DNA from 4 places in the Bradyrhizobium brasilense genome. Region 2 is predicted to be linked to each of the others. Evidence: riboswitches for the same ligand, from Rfam matches in the RefSeq annotation. Region 2 holds a riboswitch; each other region holds the start of a gene.

Region 1 (5,322 bases), 610 kb from region 2:
CCCGTCCCTTTGGCTAAGGTGCGTAAAACAGTTTCCGTCCGCCCTCCCCAACAGGACGGCGAGCGTGTGCAACCAATCTTCTCAAGCCGCATTGCAGGCGGCCTTAACGCAAAACCGCGTGGACATCGATTGCCTCACGGGCCTCGTGAAACCGGGATTGAGTTCATTTGCGCATCGGCACATCAACGGGCGCAGTTTTCTTCGATCGGTTGCCCGATACCGCGCTGCCTCTGCTCATTCCAGCCGGAGCGTTTTTGATAAACTCCGATACTGGCGGACACCCTAGGTGTGCTCAACACCTCCACTTTGGCACGTCCATCCCAAAGGCCCGCGACCATGATTTCGAGCGGCATAGATCATGCCACTTGAGGTCCGCTGCGGCCCCGCAAGCAGCGGCAGAGCCGACTTTCGCAAACGTCCGAAAATGCGGGGGCGCTCCAAAGCGCTGTTCCGTCTGGCTACGTCCGGCCGAAAGCTGCCCACACCCCGTCTTCGCCGTCCCAGCTGCCGCGGCTCGCCGCCTTGGAGTACTCGGTGGCGCGCTGCTCGAAGAAATTGGCGTGCTCGACGCCATTGAGAATCTCGACGAGCCAAGGCAGCGGATGCGCCTTGAGCTGGGTGAACCCGCCCTCCTTGGCTTCGAAGAAGCCGAAGACCGGGGCAATCCGCAACTGGGTCAGTCGCCAATCGGCGACATAGCGGACGTAAGTGTGGATCTGCTCGGGCCTCATGCCCTCGATCTTGCCTAGGCCGAACGCGAGGTCGACGAAATTCTCCTCCAGCTTCACCATGGTTTTGGCGACCTCGACGATATCGTCACGGACGGAGCGCGTCACCGCGGCGGTTTCGCGGTTCCATTCGTGAAACAGCTTGATAATGCCCTCACAATGCAAACTCTCGTCGCGAACCGACCAGCTTACGATCTGTCCCATGCCGTTCATCTTGTTGTGGCGGGGGAAATTGAGCAGCATCGCGAAGCTCGCGAACAACGCCATGCCTTCGGTGAAGGCGCCGAACATCGCCAAGGTCCTGGCGACATCGGCTACTGTGTCGACGCCAAACTCGTGCATGTAGTCCGCCTTGGCACGCATCTCGGAATAGCCGCGAAATGCCTCGAACTCGGTCTTGGGCATGCCGAGCGTTTTGAGCAGCAGCGCATAGGCGTCGATGTGGACCGTTTCCATATTGGTGAAGGCCGCCATCATCATCTGGACGGTGAGCGGCTGGAAGATCGGGATGTAGCGCTTAAGATAGTTATCGCCGACTTCGATGTCCGATTGGGTGAAGAAACGGAAGATCTGAGTGAGCAGCGCGCGCTCACTGTCGGTAACGCGGTCCGACGCCCAATCCTTGAGGTCAGCACCAAGCGGCACCTCCTCGCCCATCCAATGGGTCTGCTGCTGGCGCTTCCAGAACTCGTAAGCCCAGGCGTAGCGATCGACGTCATAGCTGCCGGTCGAGTCGAGGAGGCCGACGCACCGTTTGCCGATCAGTGTGCGCGGATCGACGGATGAGAGATCGATCACTGACATGCGAGGCACTCCTCATAGTCAGTGTGCCGCTGCGGCGGCTGCGGCGGCGCCGCCTTGTCGCCGTCAGCGATGTTGCCGGCGAACGCCGCGCGCGAGATCGATTTTGAACGGCAGTAGTAGAGGCTCTTCACCCCGCGCTTCCATGCCGTCCAATGCAGCATGTGAAGGTCCCACTTATCGACGTCAGCCGGCAGATAGAGGTTAATCGACTGGCTCTGGCAAATGAACGCGGCGCGGTCTGCGGCAAGCTCGACGATCCAGCGTTGGTCGATTTCGAAGGCGGTGCGAAAGACCGCTTTCTCGTGCTCCGACAGGATGTCGAGATGGGCGACCGAACCCTCGTGCGCGATGATCGACTGCCAGGTCTCCGAAGTATCGGCGCCCTTGGCGGCCAGCAGCTTGGCGAGATGCGGATTACGCACCGAGATGGCACCGGACAAGGTCTTATGGGTGTAGGTGTTGGCCGGGATCGGCTCGACGCAAGCGCTAGTCCCGCCGCAGATGATGCTGATCGAGGCGGTTGGCGCGATCGCGATCTTATGGCTGAAGCGCGCCATCACACCGCGTTCCAGTGCATCCGGGCACGGCCCACGTTCGCGCGCGAGCGTCACGGATGCCGCGTCGGCATCGCGACGGATTTTCCGGAACATGTTCAGATTGAACGACTTGGCCACGACACTTTCCATCGGAATGCCCTTGGCCTGCAGGAACGAATGGAAGCCCATGACGCCGAGGCCGACGGAGCGCTCGCGCAAGGCGGCGTAGCGGGCACGCTTCATGCCGTCCGGCGCCACCGTGATGAAGTGGGTCAGCACGTTGTCGAGGAAGCGCATGACGTCTTCGATGAAGCCTGGCTTCTCATTCCACTGGTCCCAGGTCTCGAGGTTGAGCGACGATAGGCAGCACACCGCGGTGCGCTCCTCGCCGCGATGATCGATGCCGGTCGGCAGGGTAATTTCGCTGCACAGGTTGGAGGTAGAGACCTTGAGGCCGAGCTCGCGCTGGTGCTTGGGGAGCGACCGGTTCACGGTGTCAATAAACAACAGATAAGGCTCGCCGGTCTGCAGCCGGTTCTCCAGGATGCGTTGCCACAGCTGCCGGGCGTCGATCTCGCGGATGACATCGTTGGTCTTCGGGCTGCGCAGGGCGAACGCGGTGCCGGCGCCCACGGCACGCATGAACGCGTCGGTAACGTTGATCCCGTGGTGCAGGTTGAAACTCTTGCGGTTAAAGTCGCCGGACGCCTTGCGGATCTCGAGGAACTCCTCGATCTCGGGATGGTGGATATCGAGATAGACCGCCGCAGAGCCGCGCCGCAACGAGCCCTGGCTGATCGCCAATGTCAGGCCGTCCATAACGTGGATGAACGGGATGATACCCGAGGTAACGCCGCCCTTCACCTTCTCGCCGATCGAGCGAACGTTGCCCCAGTAGGTGCCGATGCCGCCACCGTTAGAGGCAAGCCAGACATTCTCGTTCCAGGTGCCGACGATGCCTTCGAGCGAGTCCGACACCGAGTTAAGGAAGCACGAGATCGGCAGACCGCGCGTGGTGCCGCCGTTGGACAGTACCGGTGTGGCCGGCATGAACCACAGCCGAGACATCGCATCATAGAGACGTTGGGCATGCGCAACATCATCCGCGAAGGCGCAAGACACCCGCGCGAACATGTCCTGGAGCAATTCGCCGGCGAGCAGGTAACGGTCGGTCACCGTCAGCTTGCCGAACGGCGTCACCAGGTCGTCGCGCGTCCGATCGAGCTTGAGATCGGCCGGCCTTGGCGATGGCGCAAGGGGGCGCGGCAGCGGAGCTGGCGATGGCAACACAAGACCAAACTTAGGCGGGGTAGGCCTTGCCTGCGCTGGGCGCCGCTGCCCGTGCGGCGGCTCAATGAGATGACCATGCTGATCGAAATTGTAAGACGGCGACATCGGCAACCCCGCGATGTTAGGCGCGGGCCGGGCGGACGACTTGCGAGGAATCCGGGCAAATGTCCCCGGCTGCAAGCGACCCACCGGAGCACCCCGCCCGAGGACTTTCATTCGGTCGCGGCAGGTCTCCTGGCTCGCGGGTCACTGCGGCTGTCGGCCTTCCCGGCGCTGTGTCGCGCCAGTGACCATGATGACAACCGCTCGCCGCTTACAGTTGCGGGGGCAGCCCCGGAGTTGCCGTTTTGGCGCACCGGGTTCCCTCTTAGCTTCCGCCCTACAAGGTGTGGGGAACGGAAGACCGTGACTGACTATAGATAGGCACTACGCGCCGGGATTCGTCAATTGGAGAGATCAAGATTTAGAAGGCAAAAACATACCGACCTGCCCGGACCACTCTATCGCCGCTGTCACTTCCGCTGCAGATGATTGGAGATGCCGTTGGGCTGCCTTTCCGGTTTCCGTTGAGCTTGCGCACAGTCGAGGAAATTCTGACCCACGTGTCGCATTGATGCGATCTATGAAACCGCGCGTCAGTAGAGAGGGAATTCGGCAAGGCGCTCTCCGATCTGAATAGCAGCGCTCGCCGCGACAAACGGCATCTGGACGAGTCGTTATCCATCGTCGGCGAACAACATTGGCTCTGGCGCGCCTTCGACACAGAATGACCTTGTTTTTCGACGTCTTGATCCAGCGCCGAAGAGATTCGCGCGCTGCACAGTGGTCCTTAACTGTCAGGGCTCCAGCGCAACCTGAAAGCCCTCGTTGCTTTCAACATGAACGTAACGGGGTCCAATCGGCCGTCCCCTGCCGCTGGCGACGGTGACAACGTCTTCCAGAGGCGTGGCCCGCGCATCCGCCTCTGGGCGAGACAAGATCAGATCCGCATGCAACAGCCCTTCTGATTCGAGGCCGGTCGCATCCACGCCAAGGGCCGCCAAGCTGGCCAAACAACTTTCAAACTCTTCAGCATCGCGAAAGCGACGCTGGATAAACGTCGCGCCGGTAAGACGTTCTGTCACAAGACCACGCTTTGCAAACGCTTCGGCCAACGATTCAAATGGGAACATTCGTAGCACGAAGGAGATGATCCATGGTTGCTTCTCTGTCGCATCGAGAATCTCGCTGAACGTCTTCTCGGTAACGTAGCCGATGCATCCGGTTGACATGATAACATCCACGGAGCGGAGAATGCGCGCGCTATCCGTCGATAGCGCCTCCTTTTCAAGGTCAGCGACGATGCCCTGCTCCAAGAGGCCAACAGTCTTTGCATAGCTGATCGCCCGTGCCGACACATCGAGGCCGATAAAGCGCGCCACCCCGACATCAGGCCAGGCTGCATAAAAATTGCGATCGAGACTCACCAGTGTTTCAGAACTGATCGCCCTCATCTCACGCCGGGCGTAGCGGTGACGCAAGCCCCCGAAGGTCAGCGGAAAGCGATGCACCGCTGCGTTGATGCCGTATGAACATCCAACATCGAGCACGATGGGCTTAAGGCCAGTTGCCGAAGCTTTCGCTGCCAGGATTTGGCGCACAACCGGCTCAGCCACGTCCGGGATCATATAATCCAAGTCTCCGAGGATCGAGAAATATGCCCTCGGATCATCAGAAGCATAAATATCATAGAATATAGCTTTAGACCGATTAATACGCGAAAAATCCATCCGCAACGCAATTCCTCCCATCTCATTTGCAAGCGAGTCGACGACAGGTGCCTTCGTACTCGCCCGCACTTTGGTATACAGGTCGGTCTTACACCCGCCGATGCGACAGCAGAAGCGGCAAGCGGACAAGAGCATCCGCCTGCGTAAGACTATCATGAAACTGGTCCCGCACCGATGAACAGCCGCTGGAGATAC
Region 2 (5,322 bases):
AAGAAAGATTGCGGCTCCCAATCTTGTCCCTCGCCCTTCTCGAAAGTGATGACGCCGTTGTGGGTAAAATAATGGGGTCCTGGGATCTTACAGTTCACCAAAAGCAGAACGCGCCACAGATCGCCCTTCTCGGTCGGTTTGTCATTGGGTTTCGACACGTAATCCACTGCGACGGGTTCAATGATATGGCAGCGGCCGTGCCGCAGAAGGTTGCCGAGTTTGCCTTGCGCAGTCGTCACGAAGTTGAAGTTGGCCGGATCATGCAGAAACTGAAGATTTGCGTCCCTTTCGCCATCTGTGACTTCACTGGCGATCAACGAGAGCGCCAAGGCGCGCCAGCCCAATTCAATCGGCTTTGCATATGTCGACGCAAGTTTAATCGTCCCGTCAGTCGCGATCTTCCAAGTGATAGCGTACTGTTCGTCTGATCTATTGTCCGGGTGCCTGGTCCATGAAAAATAAACATACTCTGTTCGGTCAATTCCTTCAGCGACTCCCCACGATCGAGGCACAAAGTGAGCCACCTTCGAGACCTTGGAAATGATTTGTTCTATAGTCTCACCATCTTGCGCTCGCCACGTTGACTTGACCCTTTCGACAAGCGCGTGGTCGTTGGCGCGAACATTGTTGCTCGTCAACGCCAGCCCGGCCAGGCAGATCAGCGACCGGGCGATACAGAACCAAAGCACGCGCCTTCCAGGTTTTTTCTTCATTGCGTCCGGCTCATCTGGTTATCATCCACACGTCAATCCAAAGCGGCGCGTCTTCCTCAGCGTGCTATGCGCAGATCGCAAGAAGTTAGCGGCAACGTGACGCAGGCGCCTGCCGATGTCCCGCGCGAGCAGGCGCCGTCCCTCGATGTCACGCGCCGCTAACTTCAGTGGTCAGCCAAAGCCTCAATTTGCAATGCTGGACCTGCCCAGGAGGAGAAGCCTGAACATGATGAGGACTTGCATTGTTCGTGCCAGGCAATAACCGGCAGTTCGCGGCAGGTTTGTGCTGTCTTTGTCGACTTACCGACCTGCGCACGTTCTAATGTTACCATTCAGCTTATTCGCCACGACCTCCGTGAATGATTCTTGTCACGCAGGAATCTTCGACAGCGGGCGAATGCCTCGCTGCCGGAGTCTTGACGACAATTGGGAGCAGGTATGCCGCCATCGATCCGTGTGATCCGGGGGCGTTGCCGCTACTACGAATGGAGGGCGCCCCAGCCTGTTGTGCTTTGCACTTTGCGGCCTACACCAACGCGGAGCCGCCCTTCAGTGGCGAGCGATCTGGAATCGACGTTAAGGAACTTCACGGATCAACCAAGCGGACGAGACGTGGGATTCTCCGGTCGCGCAACGTTATGGGCCGTCGTCTACCTGCTCGTCATTGCAGTCGACATTAGAGGAGCTGCGCTTCCACGCAGCCGTGTCGACCGGCAAGAGAGAAGCCTCAGGTCTTGCTAGCTTCGGCTTGAACTACTCAACACTTCCGAGAGCATCTGTCTGACGGGGCGGCTCATAAAAGGCCTTGCCATCCAGCCGAACAGACCGACCGTAAAGACGGCAGCAGCAAAGACGCCGAGGGCGCTCCAAACAGCCATTTTCATGCGAGGCTCTCTTTTGGTTGTGGTGATTCAATATGCTTGCTTTGGCCAGTATCACCAAAACGTCGGCGTGACGCCTACCAGGATTGGCTGGTCGCACATCGACACGTCCGCTGAGCACGCTGCGGGATTTAGCGAATACCTCTTGCGCCTATTCGTCACCGATCCATGGATATTGGTGGAGAAGAAAGGGCGCATCGAAGCGTGCTCGATGAATCGTTCAAAAGCCGGGCCGCATGAAAGCGTCCCGCTCGGCGCGGTGACCTTCACCTGCAGGCCGCGTCGTCTCTTCCATGGATCTGACACGCCGCCCGACGCCACGCGCCTCCGAGATGGCCATTCCGATATCTTATGATTGGAGAGTGGCGTCCACGTCGTGATCAAGCGCGGCCGTGGAGCGTCATTCGCGTAAGACAGGCCGCAGTACCAATTTGAGAGGTTGACGGCCGCGTTCTCTTGCCGATAATCCAAGTCGTCGAGGTTCTCCGGTTTCCGTTTGATCCGGAGCTAAGAGGGAAGCCGGTGCCAATGCCGGCGCTGCCCCCGCAACTGTGAGCGGCGAGCCACTGTCCAACAAAGTCACTGAAGCCCGCGCGGCTTCGGGAAGGCCGGACAGCAGCAATGACCCGCGAGCCAGGAGACCTGCCCCGACAATATGTTCATCCACGGGCGGGGTGTCCCGGTGGTGCGCCAAGCAGCCGTCGCTCGGGCGACTTCTCCTGCCTGCGTCCGCCATGGCCTTTGCCCCAACACGGGGTTAGCGGTATGTCTCTTCTCTCACTTCCGGTTGCCACGCTCGGAACGCCGCGCATCGGTCCAAGGCGCGAGCTCAAAGTCGCACTCGAAAGCTATTGGGCCGGGAGAATTAGCGAACGGCAGTTGCTCGAGGATGCAGCCGGCCTACGTGCCGCGAACTGGGCGCGCCAGAAGTCCCTCGGTGTCACCGTCATTCCGTCGAACGACTTCTCGCTGTACGATCAGGTGCTCGACACCAGTGTCATGGTCGGCGCCATCCCGGAAGTCTACGCCTCGAAAGCCGAGCCCGTTTCCCTCAAGACGTATTTCGCCATGGCACGCGGTTCACAATACGACAGCCGGGGTGCGAGTTGCGGCCATGGATCTCGCGGCGATGGCGCACCCGCGCAGGAGATGACCAAGTGGTTCGACACCAACTACCATTACATGGTCCCGGAATTTCACCGCGGACAGACTTTCAGGCTGTCCTCTCGCAAGCCTATCGAGGAGTATGAGGAAGCCAAAGCCCTTGGCTTTCAGACTCGCCCTGTCCTGATCGGCCCGGTCACATTCCTAAAGCTAGGCAAGAGTGCTGATCCTGCGTTCCAGCCACTGTCACTATTGGATGACCTGATACAGGTCTATATCGAGGTTCTGCAGGAATTGGCCAAACGCGGGGCAAATTGGGTTCAGTTCGACGAGCCCTGCCTGGTTCTTGATCTGGATGTGGAATCAAGAAAATCCTTGCTACATGCCTATGACCGGCTCGCCAGGGAAGGGCCGGCCATCAAGATCATGGTCGCCAGCTATTTCGGCGGCCTCGGCGACAATCTTCCCACCGCCTTGCGCCTACCTGTCGCCGGACTGCACGTCGATCTGGTTCGGGCGCCAGCGTTATTGGACCGGATCATTTCCGCCAAGCGAAGTGATCTCGTCGTGTCGCTCGGCGTGATAGACGGCCGCAATGTGTGGCGAACGAATTTGTCGGCACTGCGCCAGCGGCTCGATCCCGCTATCACGAAGCTCGGCAAGGATCGCATACAAATCGCTCCATCTTGTTCGTTGCTTCACGTGCCGGTCAATGTTGAACTCGAGACGGAGCTCGCTTCAGACGTCAAGAGTTGGCTTGCATTCTCGGTTCAGAAGATTCGTGAGCTTGCGACCTTGGCGCGGGCTCTTGCAGGAGATCAGAATGTTGCCGGCGCTCTTGCGGAATCGGAGCGCATCACCACCGAGCGTGGGACTTCGCCAAAGATCCGAGATGCCGATGTCGCCGTCCGGATGAGAGCGATCAACCAGACCACGCGCCGGCGCGCCAGTCCATTTGCCAGTCGTGCCGAGATCCAGCGCAAGCGCTTCAAACTACCGGCGTTTCCTACCACGACGATCGGATCGTTTCCGCAGACTGCAGAGGTCCGTAATGCCCGGGCAGCACACGCGCGAGGCGCGATGAACGACGGGCAATACGACGAGTTCCTCAAGGAGGAGACTGCGCGTGCCGTACGTTGGCAGGAGGACATCGGCCTGGACGTGCTCGTGCACGGCGAGTTCGAGCGCAATGACATGGTGCAGTACTTCGGCGAACAACTCGCAGGCTTCGCATTTACCAAAAACGGCTGGGTACAATCCTATGGCTCGCGCTGTGTCCGGCCGCCAATCTTGTTTGGCGATGTCTCACGGCCGAAGCCGATCACCGTGGGTTGGTGGCGGTACGCGCAATCCCTAACTAAGAAGCCGATGAAGGCGATGTTGACCGGACCAGTCACGATCTTGAACTGGTCGTTTGTTCGCGATGATATTCCCCGAGCCGAGGTCTGTCGTCAAATTGCGCTCGCGATCCGAGACGAAGTCGGCGATCTCGAAAATGCTGGTGCGGCCATGATCCAGATCGACGAGGCTGCGCTGCGCGAAGGATTGCCGCCGCGCCGATCGGAGTGGACGGCTTATCTCGAGTGGGCCGGGGATTGCTTCCGCATCTGCTCATCGGGCGTCGCCGATCAAACCCAGATCCATACCCACATGTGCTACTCGGAATTCAACGACATCATCGATGCGATTGCTGCAATGGACGCGGATGTCATCTCGATCGAGACTTCGCGGTCGAAAATGGAGCTGCTCGACGCGTTCCGGAACTACAAATATCCAAATCAAATCGGGCCGGGTGTGTACGATATCCATTCTCCGCGCGTGCCCGAGTCGAGCGAGATGAAAGAGCTTGTCGCTTTGGCTCGAAAGCGGCTGCAGGATTCGCAACTCTGGGTCAATCCGGATTGCGGCCTGAAGACGCGCAAATGGGAGGAGGTTCGCCCGGCGCTGGTGAACATGGTCTCCGCCGCCCGCGAACTACGCGCTGCATTCACTCCAGCCGACCGTTGATCTGGGCCTAGTCTTTCGTCGAGAAGGCCGATCGCGTGCCAACGATTTGCGGGCTCGATAATCGTGAAAAGCGTTGGTGATCGGGAAAAAGGCCCGGCCGCCTTTAGCGGCCGGGCGGAAGTGTGTCCGGGAGGAGCGACGCTGCTAGGCAACGTGCTGACTTCCATCGGCGGAAGGAGGGCGCCGATGGTTCGATTACGGCGGGGACATCCGCCGAAATCTGACCCCAGTTAAGGCGCAAGCTCAGCGTAGCTCAATCATGCCCTGGTATGCGGCCCCTATAGCCTGGGATTAGAAATCTACACCAGGGTTTGTCGCTGATGAGTACTTTCGCAACGTTGCAGGGCTGAGCAATGTGGGGCGGTCGTGCCGGCCGATCACGGACGGGCACCAAGCGCACATTGGTACGCTTTTCTGCCGGAAACGATGGGCTCGATCAACGGGACCATACGATAACGCGTACAGCAAGGATCTTATCGTGGTGACCAATGCAATCTGCGGCTTGCTATTGATCTGGCTCTGGCTAGTCATTGGTCTAGTCAGGTTTTTGTTCCAACCTCTGTTGGGAATCTTGTGCGGCTCGACGCAGAGGGGTCCGCAAATGGGATGCCGATCAG
Region 3 (5,322 bases), 1.1 Mb from region 2:
GTCCTCGCCGGCGGTGCGCATCGTCGAGGAGCCCCAGAGATCGACCACGAGTCCCTTCGGCCAGTCGCCGTGATCCTGCAAGTGACGGCGCAGCAGCTCCTCGGCGAGTTTCACGCCCTGCGCATGCGCCGACGGCGTCGGCACCGCGCGCGGATCGACGGCAAACAGGTTGCGTCCGGTCGGCAGCACGTCGCGGCGCCCGCGATAGGGCGAGCCCGACGGCCCCGGCGCCACGCGCCGACCCGCGAGCGCATCGCGCAGCGCCGCCCTCTCCGCCTCGCCGCAGGCGCCCTGCCCGAACACATGCAGGCCGTCGCCGAACTGGCTTTCCTTGAGGTCGCAGACGAAACGATCGATCTGCGGAACGGCCTCGGCCGCCGAGACCGACGCCGCGAGACCGAGATCGTCCTCCAGCCCGGCGATGCGCGCTTCGTCGCGGATCGCAGCGATCAGGCGCTGCCGCCGCGCCGGATCGAGACCATCGGCGGTCGAATACTCATCGAGCAAGCGCTCAAGATTGCGCAAGCCTTTGGGGACCGCGGCCTGTGCCAGTGGCGGCGGCAGATGACCGATCGTCACGGCACCGATCCGGCGCTTGGCCTGCGCCGCCTCGCCGGGATCGTTGACGATGAAGGGATAGACAACAGGCAGATCGCCGATCAGCGCCTCCGGCCAGCATGCGGATGACAGCGCAACCGACTTGCCGGGCAGCCATTCCAGCGTGCCATGCGCGCCGATGTGCACGACGGCGTCGATGGCCTGCCGCCTGAGCCACAGATAAAACGCGACATAGGCGTGGCGCGGCGTGCGCGCCAGATCGTGATAGTCGGCGTCGCGCTGCCCTACCTCACCGCGCTCCGGCTGAACGGCAATGACCGATTTGCCGCAGCAGATCGCCGCGAAATGAAATGCGCCGTCACGGCAATCGGGATCATCTTCCGGCGCGCCCCATGCGCGGCTGAGATCGTCCTGCAGCAGCTCGGGAAGGCCGGAAAGCGCCGCGCGATAGTCGGCGACGTTCCACGTCAGGGTCCTGCGCAAAAGAATGTCGCCCAGCGACGCCACCGGCTCAAGGTCAAATCCGGCGGCCGCGAGATCAGCCAGCATCGCCCCGACCGAGGCAAGCGCATCGAGGCCGACGGCATGCGCGACTTGATGTGGACGGCCGGGATAGTTCGATAGCACCAGCGCAAGCCGCTTCTCCTGTGTCGGCTTGCTGGCAAGCCGATGCCAGGCGGCCACGCGTGCGGCAATTGCAGCGACGCGCTCGGCATCCGGTCGATGTGCAAGATGCGCGAACTGCAGCTCGGGATCGCGCTCACCAGGCGACTTGAAGCTGACGACGCCCGCGAACAGGCGGCCGTCGACCTCCGGCAGCACCACATGCATCGCGAGATCGCCGGGCGACAGACCGCGCAGCGATCCGGCCCAATCCTCGCGCTGCGCCGTCGACAAAGCGACCTGGAACACCGGGCATGATGCGGCGTCGAACGGCGTCGCGCCGTCGTCACCGGCCGCGGAAAACGCGGTCGCATTGACGATGGCCGCTGGAGCGCATTGCGCGAACTGAGCGCGCAGCCAGTCGGCCACGCCCGCCGCCTTCAGCGAGGTGACGAACACGCCGTGGGCATCAAAGCCCCTCTCACGCAATGCATCGATCAATGCATCGACCGGCTCGGTGTCGCCGGCCGCGAGATAAGAACGATAAAACGTCACCAGCACGCGCGGCCGGCCGTCCGGTGCCGGCAACGCCGCGACGGCACCGCGCCGGGGATCGTAGACGCCGATCTCGGGAAGATCGATCTCGCCGACCACCGGCCCGGCATAGAGTCCGGACGCCAGCGCCAGTTGCGCGATCACGGCCTGCGCGGCAACCGGGCCGCCCTTGTCGCACAGCACCTTCAGACGGCGCAGCGTCGAGACCGGCAAGGTCGAGAACTCATCCAGCCGCAGATCGTCGCGGCCATCGGCCGGCAGCACGACCAGGGCGATGCCGCGCTCCTTCGCCAGCCGATGCACCGCGGCCAGCCCGTACGACCAATAGGGCTCGCCGCCGATCAGCCGAACCAGAATGCCACGCGCGTGCGACAGCGTCCGCTCGATATAGGTATCGACCGACAGCGGATGGCGCAGCTCCGCGAGATTGGCGAGCCGCAGTGACGGCAACGCGGCGCGGCCGCGCCGCCAGCCGGCCGCGAAGGCAGCAAGATCGCTGTCGGAAAACGACAACACCACGAGATCGGCCGGATCCTGGCCGAGGTCCCTTGGCGTCGCGGTCTCCTCAAGGCCGCGGCTCTCGCGGAAGACGACGTGCATCAGACACCAAGCCGTGCCCTGATCGCGGCTTCATCGATGTCGGCATGTTCGCCGATCACGACGAGCTTCGACTGCCGCGCCCGGGCGCCCCAGGGCATGTCGAACTGATGCCTGACCCGCTCCCCGACCGATTGCACCAATAGCCGCATCGGCTTGCCTTCGACCGCGATGAAGCCCTTGGCGCGCAGCACGTTCTGCTCGCGCGCCAGCCCCTTGATCGAGGCGACCAGCGCGTCGACATCCGAAACTTCCGGAAGATCGATCACAACCGAATTGAAATCGTCGTGCTCATGTTCCTCCTCGCCATCGTGATGCGACGGCCGCGCCGCGAGATCGTTTTCCGCCGCCGCCCCGAGCCCGAGGATCACGCGCGCGTCGATCGTGCCGTCGACGACCGGCAACATCGGCACCTCGCGCGGCATCTCGGCCGCGATCACCGCTTTCGCTGCCTTGATCCCCTCCGCCCCGGCGAGATCCGCCTTGGTCAGCAGCACGATATCGGCACAGGCGATCTGGTCCTCGAACACTTCCGACAGCGGCGTCTCGTGGTCGAGATTGTCGTCCGCTGCACGCTGCGCATCCACCGCGGCCGGATCAGGCGCAAAACGGCCGGCGGCGACGGCCTCGGCGTCGGCGAGCGCGATCACGCCGTCGACCGTGATCCGCGAACGGATCTCCGGCCAGTCGAACGCTTTCAGCAGCGGCTTCGGCAGGGCGAGCCCCGAGGTCTCGATCACGATGTGATCGGGCTTCACGTTCCGCGCCAGCAACTGCTCCATCGCCGGGATGAAATCGTCGGCGACGGTGCAGCAGATGCAGCCATTGGCGAGCTCGACGATGTTCTCGGCCGGACAATTGGCGTCGGCGCACGACTTCAGGATGTCTCCGTCGACGCCTTCGCTGCCGAACTCGTTGACCAGCACCGCGAGCTTCTTGCCGTTGGCATTGCGGATCAGATGCTGGATCAGCGTCGTCTTGCCGGAGCCGAGGAAGCCGGTCACGACCGTGACCGGAATTTTGGCGAGCGTGGTCATTCTGCGGCCTCCGGCACGACGGGAAGAGGTGGAATGCGGGCGAGCGATTGCTTGCGGAAGATTTCCGGACGGCTGCGCCACGGCACGATGCCGTCGGGCGCCGCCGCATAGGCGGAGGCACCGGCAATCACATCCGCGGCATTATCAGCGGACAGTCGGCCGTAGACATAGGACCAGCGCCCCGGCGCGCTGAGCGCGACCGAGCAACCCTGGCTGCAGGCCGACAGGCATGCGACGGGAACCAGATTGACGTCATCGGGCACGCCGGCCTCGACAAGCGCGGCATGCAGGCGTGCACCGGGCGCGAGCTCACCTTCCGCCGGCGTCTGGCCGGCGCGGCAGGTGATGCAGACATGAAGTGTAACGCTCATCGCCCTTCCTGGATTGACAGCGGGAAGCGATGAGGCACACGAACCGATTTTGGACAGGTTCGTTCCCCGTCGCGGAACACCCCGTCCGCCGGTTTCACAACATGCTGCGTTGGCAGGTCTCCCGGCTTGCGGAGCAGGTTTTACCCTTCAATGCCCACCTTCCCAACCCCGCATGGAATCAGTGGCTTGGGCATCTCTCCGGTCACGGTCGCGGGGGCGGCTGCGCTTCGGGCCCGATTTAGCGGAGCCCTATCGCATTCCCTCTTCGCCTGTCGTAGGACAGGAACCAACGCGGGACCACCATTCGTCCAAGCCTCGCACTTGTCAAGCCGAAGGAATGTGATGACTTCTGATGGAAAGGACGCTGAAGACGGCGCCGTCGGCACCGATCTTTCGCTGGATACGCGCCACGCGGACAAGATGGCGAAAAAGAAGGCCGCCCGCGACCGCATCATGGCGACCAAGAGCGGTGAAAAGGGCCTGATCATCGTCCATACCGGCGCCGGCAAAGGAAAATCGTCCTCCGCGTTCGGCATGATCGTGCGCTGTGTGGCGCACGGCTTTCCCTGCGCCGTGGTGCAGTTCATCAAGGGCGCCTGGGATACCGGCGAGCGCCGCCTGCTCACCGGGCATTTCGGCGATCTCTGTCAATTCCACGCTATGGGCGAAGGCTTTACCTGGGAGACGCAGGATCGCGCCCGCGACATCGCGGCGGCGCAAGCCGGCTGGGAGAAGGCCAAGCAGCTGATCGCAGACCCGAGCCTGCGCATGGTCGTGCTCGACGAGATCAACATCGCGCTACGCTACGAGTACCTCGCGATCGCCGACGTCGTCGAGTTCCTGACCACGTCGAAGCCGCCGATGACCCATGTCGTGCTCACCGGACGCAACGCCAAGGAGGAGCTGATCGAGATTGCCGATCTCGTCACCGAGATGACGCTGGTGAAGCACCCGTTCCGTTCCGGCATCAAGGCCCAGCCGGGCGTCGAGTTCTGACAGACATCACCATGGCGCGCGCATTGATGATCCAGGGTGCGGGTTCGGACGTGGGCAAGTCGCTCATCGTCGCCGGCCTTGCGCGTGCCGCGCGACGGCGCGGGCTGCGCGTGCTGCCGTTCAAGCCGCAGAACATGTCCAACAACGCCGCCGTCACCGTCGACGGCGGCGAGATCGGCCGCGCGCAGGCTCTGCAGGCGCTCGCCGCCGGCGTCGAGCCGCACACCGACATGAATCCAGTGCTTCTGAAGCCCGAAACCGATGTCGGCGCCCAGATCATCGTGCACGGCAAACGGATCGCCACCGCACGGGCGCGCGAATATGCCGGCATGAAGCCGTCGCTGATGGCCGCGGTGCTGGAGAGTTTTGCGCGCCTGAAGCAGCGCGCCGACCTCGTTCTGGTCGAGGGCGCCGGCAGCCCCGCCGAGGTTAACTTACGCAAGTCCGATATCGCCAATATGGGTTTTGCGCGCAAAGCCGACGTGCCGGTGGTGCTGGTCGGCGACATCGACCGCGGCGGCGTGATCGCGCAGCTCGTCGGCATCAAGACGGTGATCGCCCCTGATGATGCGGCGATGATCCAGGGCTTTGTCATCAACAAATTC
Region 4 (5,322 bases), 3.3 Mb from region 2:
AGCGCGACGTGACCGACCATTGGTCGCGCGTGATCGTTTCGATCAAGCGAGGCTGCAAGGCATGCGGATGATGAGCGGCAATGGCCAGCGCCTGGTCCGGCGTGATCCGGTCAATCACGCTGCCGTCGATCGCCGAAATCGTGATCGCCCCTTCCTTCCAGCCGGTCACCCGATAGACGGGCGTGTCGTCCATCATCGAAAGCCGCAGGTCACGCGGATAACGCTCGACACCCGCGATCGCCATCGCGCGATCGGGTGCGAGCTGCACCTTGCTCCAGGGAATGACAGGAAGCGCGGCGAGGCGCTCGCTGTCGGTAAGGCGCGGAAAGGCCACGTACATCATGACAAGGCCGGAGATGAACCACGTTGCGAACAGGAGACACGTCGCAATGCCGATCCAGCGATGGACGATATAGAGCCATCGCCGCCCGCGCCGGATCAGAGCGTTGCGCATGGTCAGAACTTCACGTTGACGGACAATTCGGCGGTACGCGGCATACCTAGCAGCCACTGCCCGGTGCCGTTCGAGGTCACCGCGTAAGCCTTGTCGAACAGATTGTAGAGGCGGAACGCGACCGTGGTACGGTCGTCCGGCTTCCACCTGACGCCGCCATTGACCACGTTGTAGCCCGGCCGCAGCTGGGTGTTGGCAAGATCGGAGTACATCGCACCGACGATCTGCACGCCGCCATAGACCGACCAGTTGGGCGCGAAATCCCAGGTCAGCCAGACATTCGAGACCTGCTGCGGCACGTTGACCGGGACATTGCCGTTGAAGCTGACGATCTTGCCGCCGACCACCTGGCTGTTGTTGTCGTATCTGGCGCGCAGCAGTGCAAGATTGGCGTCGACGCGCCAGCCGTCGCTCAGCGCGAGCCCGATCGATCCTTCGACCCCGCGGGATGATTGCTGGCCGATCTGCAATGCCAGGCCGCCGGTGGGGTTGGCGGGATCGGGAATCGTGAGCCCGGTCTTGACGATCTCGTAGGCAGCCAGCGTCCACTCGCCGCGGCCGCCCCAGAACGACTGCTTGACCCCGATCTCGGTCTGCTTGCCGGTCGCAAGCTGGAACGTCTTCTGCGTGGTCGACAGTGAGATCAGGTTGCTGACCGGATCGACGCCGACCGCGTACTGGCCATAGAACGCGAGGTTCTTGATCGGCTCGTAGACGAGGCCAGCTCGCCAGCTGGTGCCTGATAGCGTCGTCTCGAAACTGTTTGCCGGCGCCTTGTAGTCGGTGCGATCGACCTCGGGACGATCGTACCTGACACCGGTGACGAGCGACAACTGATCGGTCAACAAGAGACGGTCCTCGGCGAACAGCGCGTATTGATTGACGATCGCGTTGAAGCCCGGCGTGGTCGCCGTCGTCGTGGCGAAGAACGATCCCGGATCGAACACGTAAGGATTGACCGACGACGCGCCGCCATAGGGCGAGTTGTTGGTGTGGGTGAAGTCGATCCGGTTGACGTCGAACCCGGCGACGACCTGGTTCGCAAGTCCGAACACGTGACCGCTGAAGGTCGCATCCATCCGGTTGCCGAATTGCTTCTGGTCGTGGAAGATCTCGATGTAGCTTGAGCGATCGATCAGCCGGGTCTTCGGATTCCAGGTGTAGTTTTCGATGTCGCGCCAGTGCCGCTCGCTGGTCAGATAATACAGCGTGTTGCTGACCTTGATGCCGTCGGCGACGTCCCATTCGGTCTTGAACTGGGTCCAGCTGTCCTGGTAGCGGATCGCGCTGTCCAATGCGTTGTAGTTCTTGAAGCGCAGCGCGTCCTGGATCGAGCCGTTGATCAGCGGCGTGCCGAAATAGCGCGACGGACTGCGGTCGCCGTAGTCCTCCGACAGCGTGAAGGCGAGATTGTCCGATGCCTGCACCCGCACCGCAGCGGAGACCACCGCGTTCGAGGTCTTGTCGCGATCGACCCATCCGTCCGACATGTTGCCGGTAGCGTTGACGCGGTACGACACATTGGGATTGATCGGCCCGGTGCTGTCCACCGAGAGCCGCCGCGTCATGTTGCTGTCGAGCGAAACTTCGGCCTCGTTGTAGGGCGTACTGAGCGGTTTCTTCGGGATCACGTTGATGACGCCGCCGATCGCGCCTTCGCCGTACAGCACCGAGGCCGGGCCGCGCAGCACTTCGATGCGCTGCGTCGACCAGGTGTCGTAGGGGAACGTCAGCGTGCCCGAGCCGATATAGAAGCGCGTGCCGTCATACAGCATCATCACCGAGTTGCTGCCGGCAAAGCCGCGGGTGCTGAACGACAGGCCGCCATTGCCGGGTGCCGGCGTTGCGATGAAGCCGGCCGCGTCCTGGGTGACGGCATCGAGCACGTTGTGCTGGCCGCGTTCGGCGATGGTCTGCGCCGTGATGATCTCGACGCTGGCCGGCGTCTGCAGCGGCGTCAGGTTGAGACGACTGCCGGTGCCGCCCGGCGTGGTGGCATTGAGCGTCGGCGATGCCGATCCCGGTACGCCCGACGCTGCGACGCGCGGCGTGTTGCCGGCTGTTGCGATCGTCGCGGGCCTCGGCCGCGCCGCAGCGGCCATGTCACGGCTGCGCGCCGCGGGCTTCGGCTTTGCCGCAGCGGAAGGCGCGACCTCGATCGGATCGAGCCTGGTTGGTGGCGGTGTTTGTGCCGAGCCTTCGGCCGGCAACAGCAGCGATGACAGGGAGCAGAGAAGACCGAGGCGCCATTTGCGCGCAACGGGAGAGGACGGAGACATGAAAAGGACTCGCGGTAACGTGGCACGTCACCGCGAACGCGGATGGCGCATTGCCGAAAAGGCAGTGCTCCGATCCCACCAGGACGCCCCCGCCCGATGTGCTCGCGTGTGACCACGACTGACGGCAGGTCTCCTGGCTCACGGGTCATCGCCTGTCGACGCCTTCCCGGGCCTGATGGCCCAGTGGCAAATTGACGAAAGGCTCGCCGTTTACAGTTGCGGGGACAGCTGCGGCATTGGGGTTACCCTCGCACCGCATTCCCTTTTGATCCCCGAAGGGAACCGTCGGCAAAAACGATAGGTGGTGCCGGCAAGGCTGTCAATTCGATGCGATTGTCGCACACATGCTTTGCGGGTGATGCTGCGGCGATGACACAGCGACGTCGAGCGCTGACGCCGAAAGACAACCCGTCATCCTGAGGAGCGCGGCACGCGCGTCTCGAAGGATGCACGGCCCGGCTGGTGGCCGATTCATCCTTCGAGACGCCGCTTCGCGGCTCCTCAGGATGACGGGAAACGTAGGTTCGCGTCACTGAGCCTCGACGCATCCCTGCATCACCTCATCAATCTCCGCGCGCGACAGCGCACCCATCTCGGCGATGAACACGATGCGCGTGCGCGGCACGCCGGGCGACGGCAGGCCGCCCGCAGCCAAGGTCGCGCGGCCGCCGGCGAGTTGAAACACGGTCAGCCGCCCGGGCTGCTCCACCGTCTCGAACAATCCCTTCGCCCGCGCCAGCTTCGGCGCCAGTCTGCCGATCGCCTGCTGCAGGCGCGGCAGCCGCACACGCTGCTCCGAGGTCCAGCTCAGCGTCTCGAAGCGATCGGACGCCGGCCGTCGCGGCGCGGTCTCGCGCGGCGCCGACACATGATCGAGGTCCGCCGGGAACAGCAGCGCGGCCGGCACCTCGCCATGCGAGGCATCAACCACCACGGCCGCCGGACGCGCCGCGCGCACGGCGTCGCGGATCGCGGCGCAGGTGGCGGCGTCAGTCAGATCGACCTTGCTCAGTGCCACCACGTCCGCCGCCCGGAGCTGCGAGCGCAGCAGCGCATCGTTCAGCTTCGCCGCAGGCTGCGTCGCGTCGACCACGCACAGCACCGTCTCCAGCGGCGCCTCCTTCCAGATCACGGGATCCATCAGGTTGCGCACGATGTCGGCGGGATCGGCGATCCCGCTGGTCTCGATCACGATGAATTCGGGACGCGGATCACGCCGCAGCAGCGTGGCGAGCGTGCGCAGCAGGTCGCCCTCCAGCGTGCAGCAGATGCAGCCATTGCTCAGGCTGACCACGCCGTCGCCGGCGCCCGCGATCAGCTCCGCGTCGATATTGATCGCGCCGAAATCGTTGACCACGGCGGCGATGCGCCGCCCTTGCGCATGCGCCAGCAGATGGTTGACGACCGTGGTCTTGCCCGCCCCGAGGAAGCCCGCGACCAGCAGGATCGGGACCGGCACCTCAGCCTCCGGTGACGGGCCGGCGCACCGGCCGGCCGGGACGCGCCGCGACATCGAGCACACCATCGCTGATCAGCGGCTGGCCGCTGACCACAAGATGCCGCACGCCCTCCGCCGTACGATTCATCGCGGAGAAGGTCGCGCGATCGCTCAGCGTCTCGTAGTCGAACACCACGACATCGGCGTCGGCGCCGACCTGCAGCCGGCCCTTGGCCCGCATCGCCGGCGTGCTCGCCGACAGGATCTCGGCCGGGATCAGCGCGCATTTGCGGATGCCCTCGAGCAGCGACACCTTCTTGCGCTCGCGCACCCATTCGCGGATGAAGCGGGTGAAGCAGCCCGCCGAGCGCGGATGCGAGGTGGCATCGTCCGGCAGCGGCCAGGCGTCGCCGCTGTAGGGACGGCCGTCGGACAGCGTCCACGGCATCGCGTCGGAGGCGATCGCGCCGCCCGGATACAGCACCGCCATGTCGAGCAGATCGCGATGATGCGCGTTGTTCTCGATATCGAGCACATGCCACAGCACCAAGGTCGAGGGCTCTTCGGCCTGTGCCGCCAGCAGTTCCTCGCGGCTGCCGAAACGGTGACCGTCGGTCACGCGCTGCACCGAATCGTAGCCGAGGCCGTTGCGCTCCTCGAATTTCGGATCGCTGAAGAAGGTCGCCGCCAGCACGGTCGAGCCGGTGCCGTAGGGATAGGCCTCCACCGTGATCGGCAGGCCCTGCGCCTGCGCTTTCGCGATCAGCCCAACACAACGTTCGATATCGGTCTTGCTCGACGAGTTGAAGTGGCAGATGTGCATATGCGCGCCGGTGGCGCCGGCATAGCCGATCAGGCGGATATAGGCCTCGGCCGCGCTCTCGGGATCGATCCGCGACATGTAGGCGACGTGGGTGAAGGTCGGCACCGCATGATCCGCCGCGAGTTGGCACACCGCGGTCAATTCCTGCACGCCGGCGCCCGGCGCATAGGCGTTGAGAATGCCGATGCCGATGCCGCCCTCGTTCAGGCCGATCGCGAGACGCTCCAGGATGCCGCCGACCTCGCCTTCGGTCGCGACGTTTTCGATCCAGCGGCGATCGCGCATCGCGGCACCAAACGATTCCAGCGAGCTTTCCGAATTCGAACCG

What was found. A riboswitch is a leader RNA that binds a small molecule or an ion and turns the genes downstream of it on or off. The one in region 2 is predicted to bind cobalamin.
Region 1: it holds a riboswitch for cobalamin, as region 2 does, so the genes downstream of both, QA635_RS34435 (ribonucleoside-diphosphate reductase subunit alpha) here and metE (5-methyltetrahydropteroyltriglutamate--homocysteine S-methyltransferase) in region 2, are expected to answer to the same signal.
Region 3: it holds a riboswitch for cobalamin, as region 2 does, so the genes downstream of both, QA635_RS27070 (DUF1636 family protein) here and metE (5-methyltetrahydropteroyltriglutamate--homocysteine S-methyltransferase) in region 2, are expected to answer to the same signal.
Region 4: it holds a riboswitch for cobalamin, as region 2 does, so the genes downstream of both, QA635_RS05515 (TonB-dependent receptor) here and metE (5-methyltetrahydropteroyltriglutamate--homocysteine S-methyltransferase) in region 2, are expected to answer to the same signal.

The regions. Positions count from the first base shown of each region.
Region 1 is NZ_CP121669.1:7,459,564-7,464,885, forward strand. It holds gene QA635_RS34430 (ribonucleotide-diphosphate reductase subunit beta) at 459-1,532, opposite strand; gene QA635_RS34435 (ribonucleoside-diphosphate reductase subunit alpha) at 1,523-3,358, opposite strand; cobalamin riboswitch at 3,566-3,781, opposite strand; gene QA635_RS34440 (class I SAM-dependent methyltransferase) at 4,195-5,127, opposite strand.
Region 2 is NZ_CP121669.1:6,845,497-6,850,818, reverse strand. It holds gene QA635_RS31950 (nodulate formation efficiency C protein) at 1-713, opposite strand, end outside; gene QA635_RS31945 (hypothetical protein) at 1,611-1,949, shown strand; cobalamin riboswitch at 2,056-2,258, shown strand; gene metE (5-methyltetrahydropteroyltriglutamate--homocysteine S-methyltransferase) at 2,360-4,705, shown strand.
Region 3 is NZ_CP121669.1:5,737,305-5,742,626, forward strand. It holds gene cobN (cobaltochelatase subunit CobN) at 1-2,316, opposite strand, end outside; gene cobW (cobalamin biosynthesis protein CobW) at 2,316-3,350, opposite strand; gene QA635_RS27070 (DUF1636 family protein) at 3,347-3,721, opposite strand; cobalamin riboswitch at 3,816-4,027, opposite strand; gene cobO (cob(I)yrinic acid a,c-diamide adenosyltransferase) at 4,064-4,717, shown strand; gene QA635_RS27080 (cobyric acid synthase) at 4,729-5,322, shown strand, end outside.
Region 4 is NZ_CP121669.1:1,218,282-1,223,603, reverse strand. It holds gene QA635_RS05520 (PepSY domain-containing protein) at 1-454, opposite strand, end outside; gene QA635_RS05515 (TonB-dependent receptor) at 457-2,733, opposite strand; cobalamin riboswitch at 2,840-3,035, opposite strand; gene QA635_RS05510 (CobW family GTP-binding protein) at 3,263-4,192, opposite strand; gene QA635_RS05505 (amidohydrolase family protein) at 4,194-5,322, opposite strand, start outside.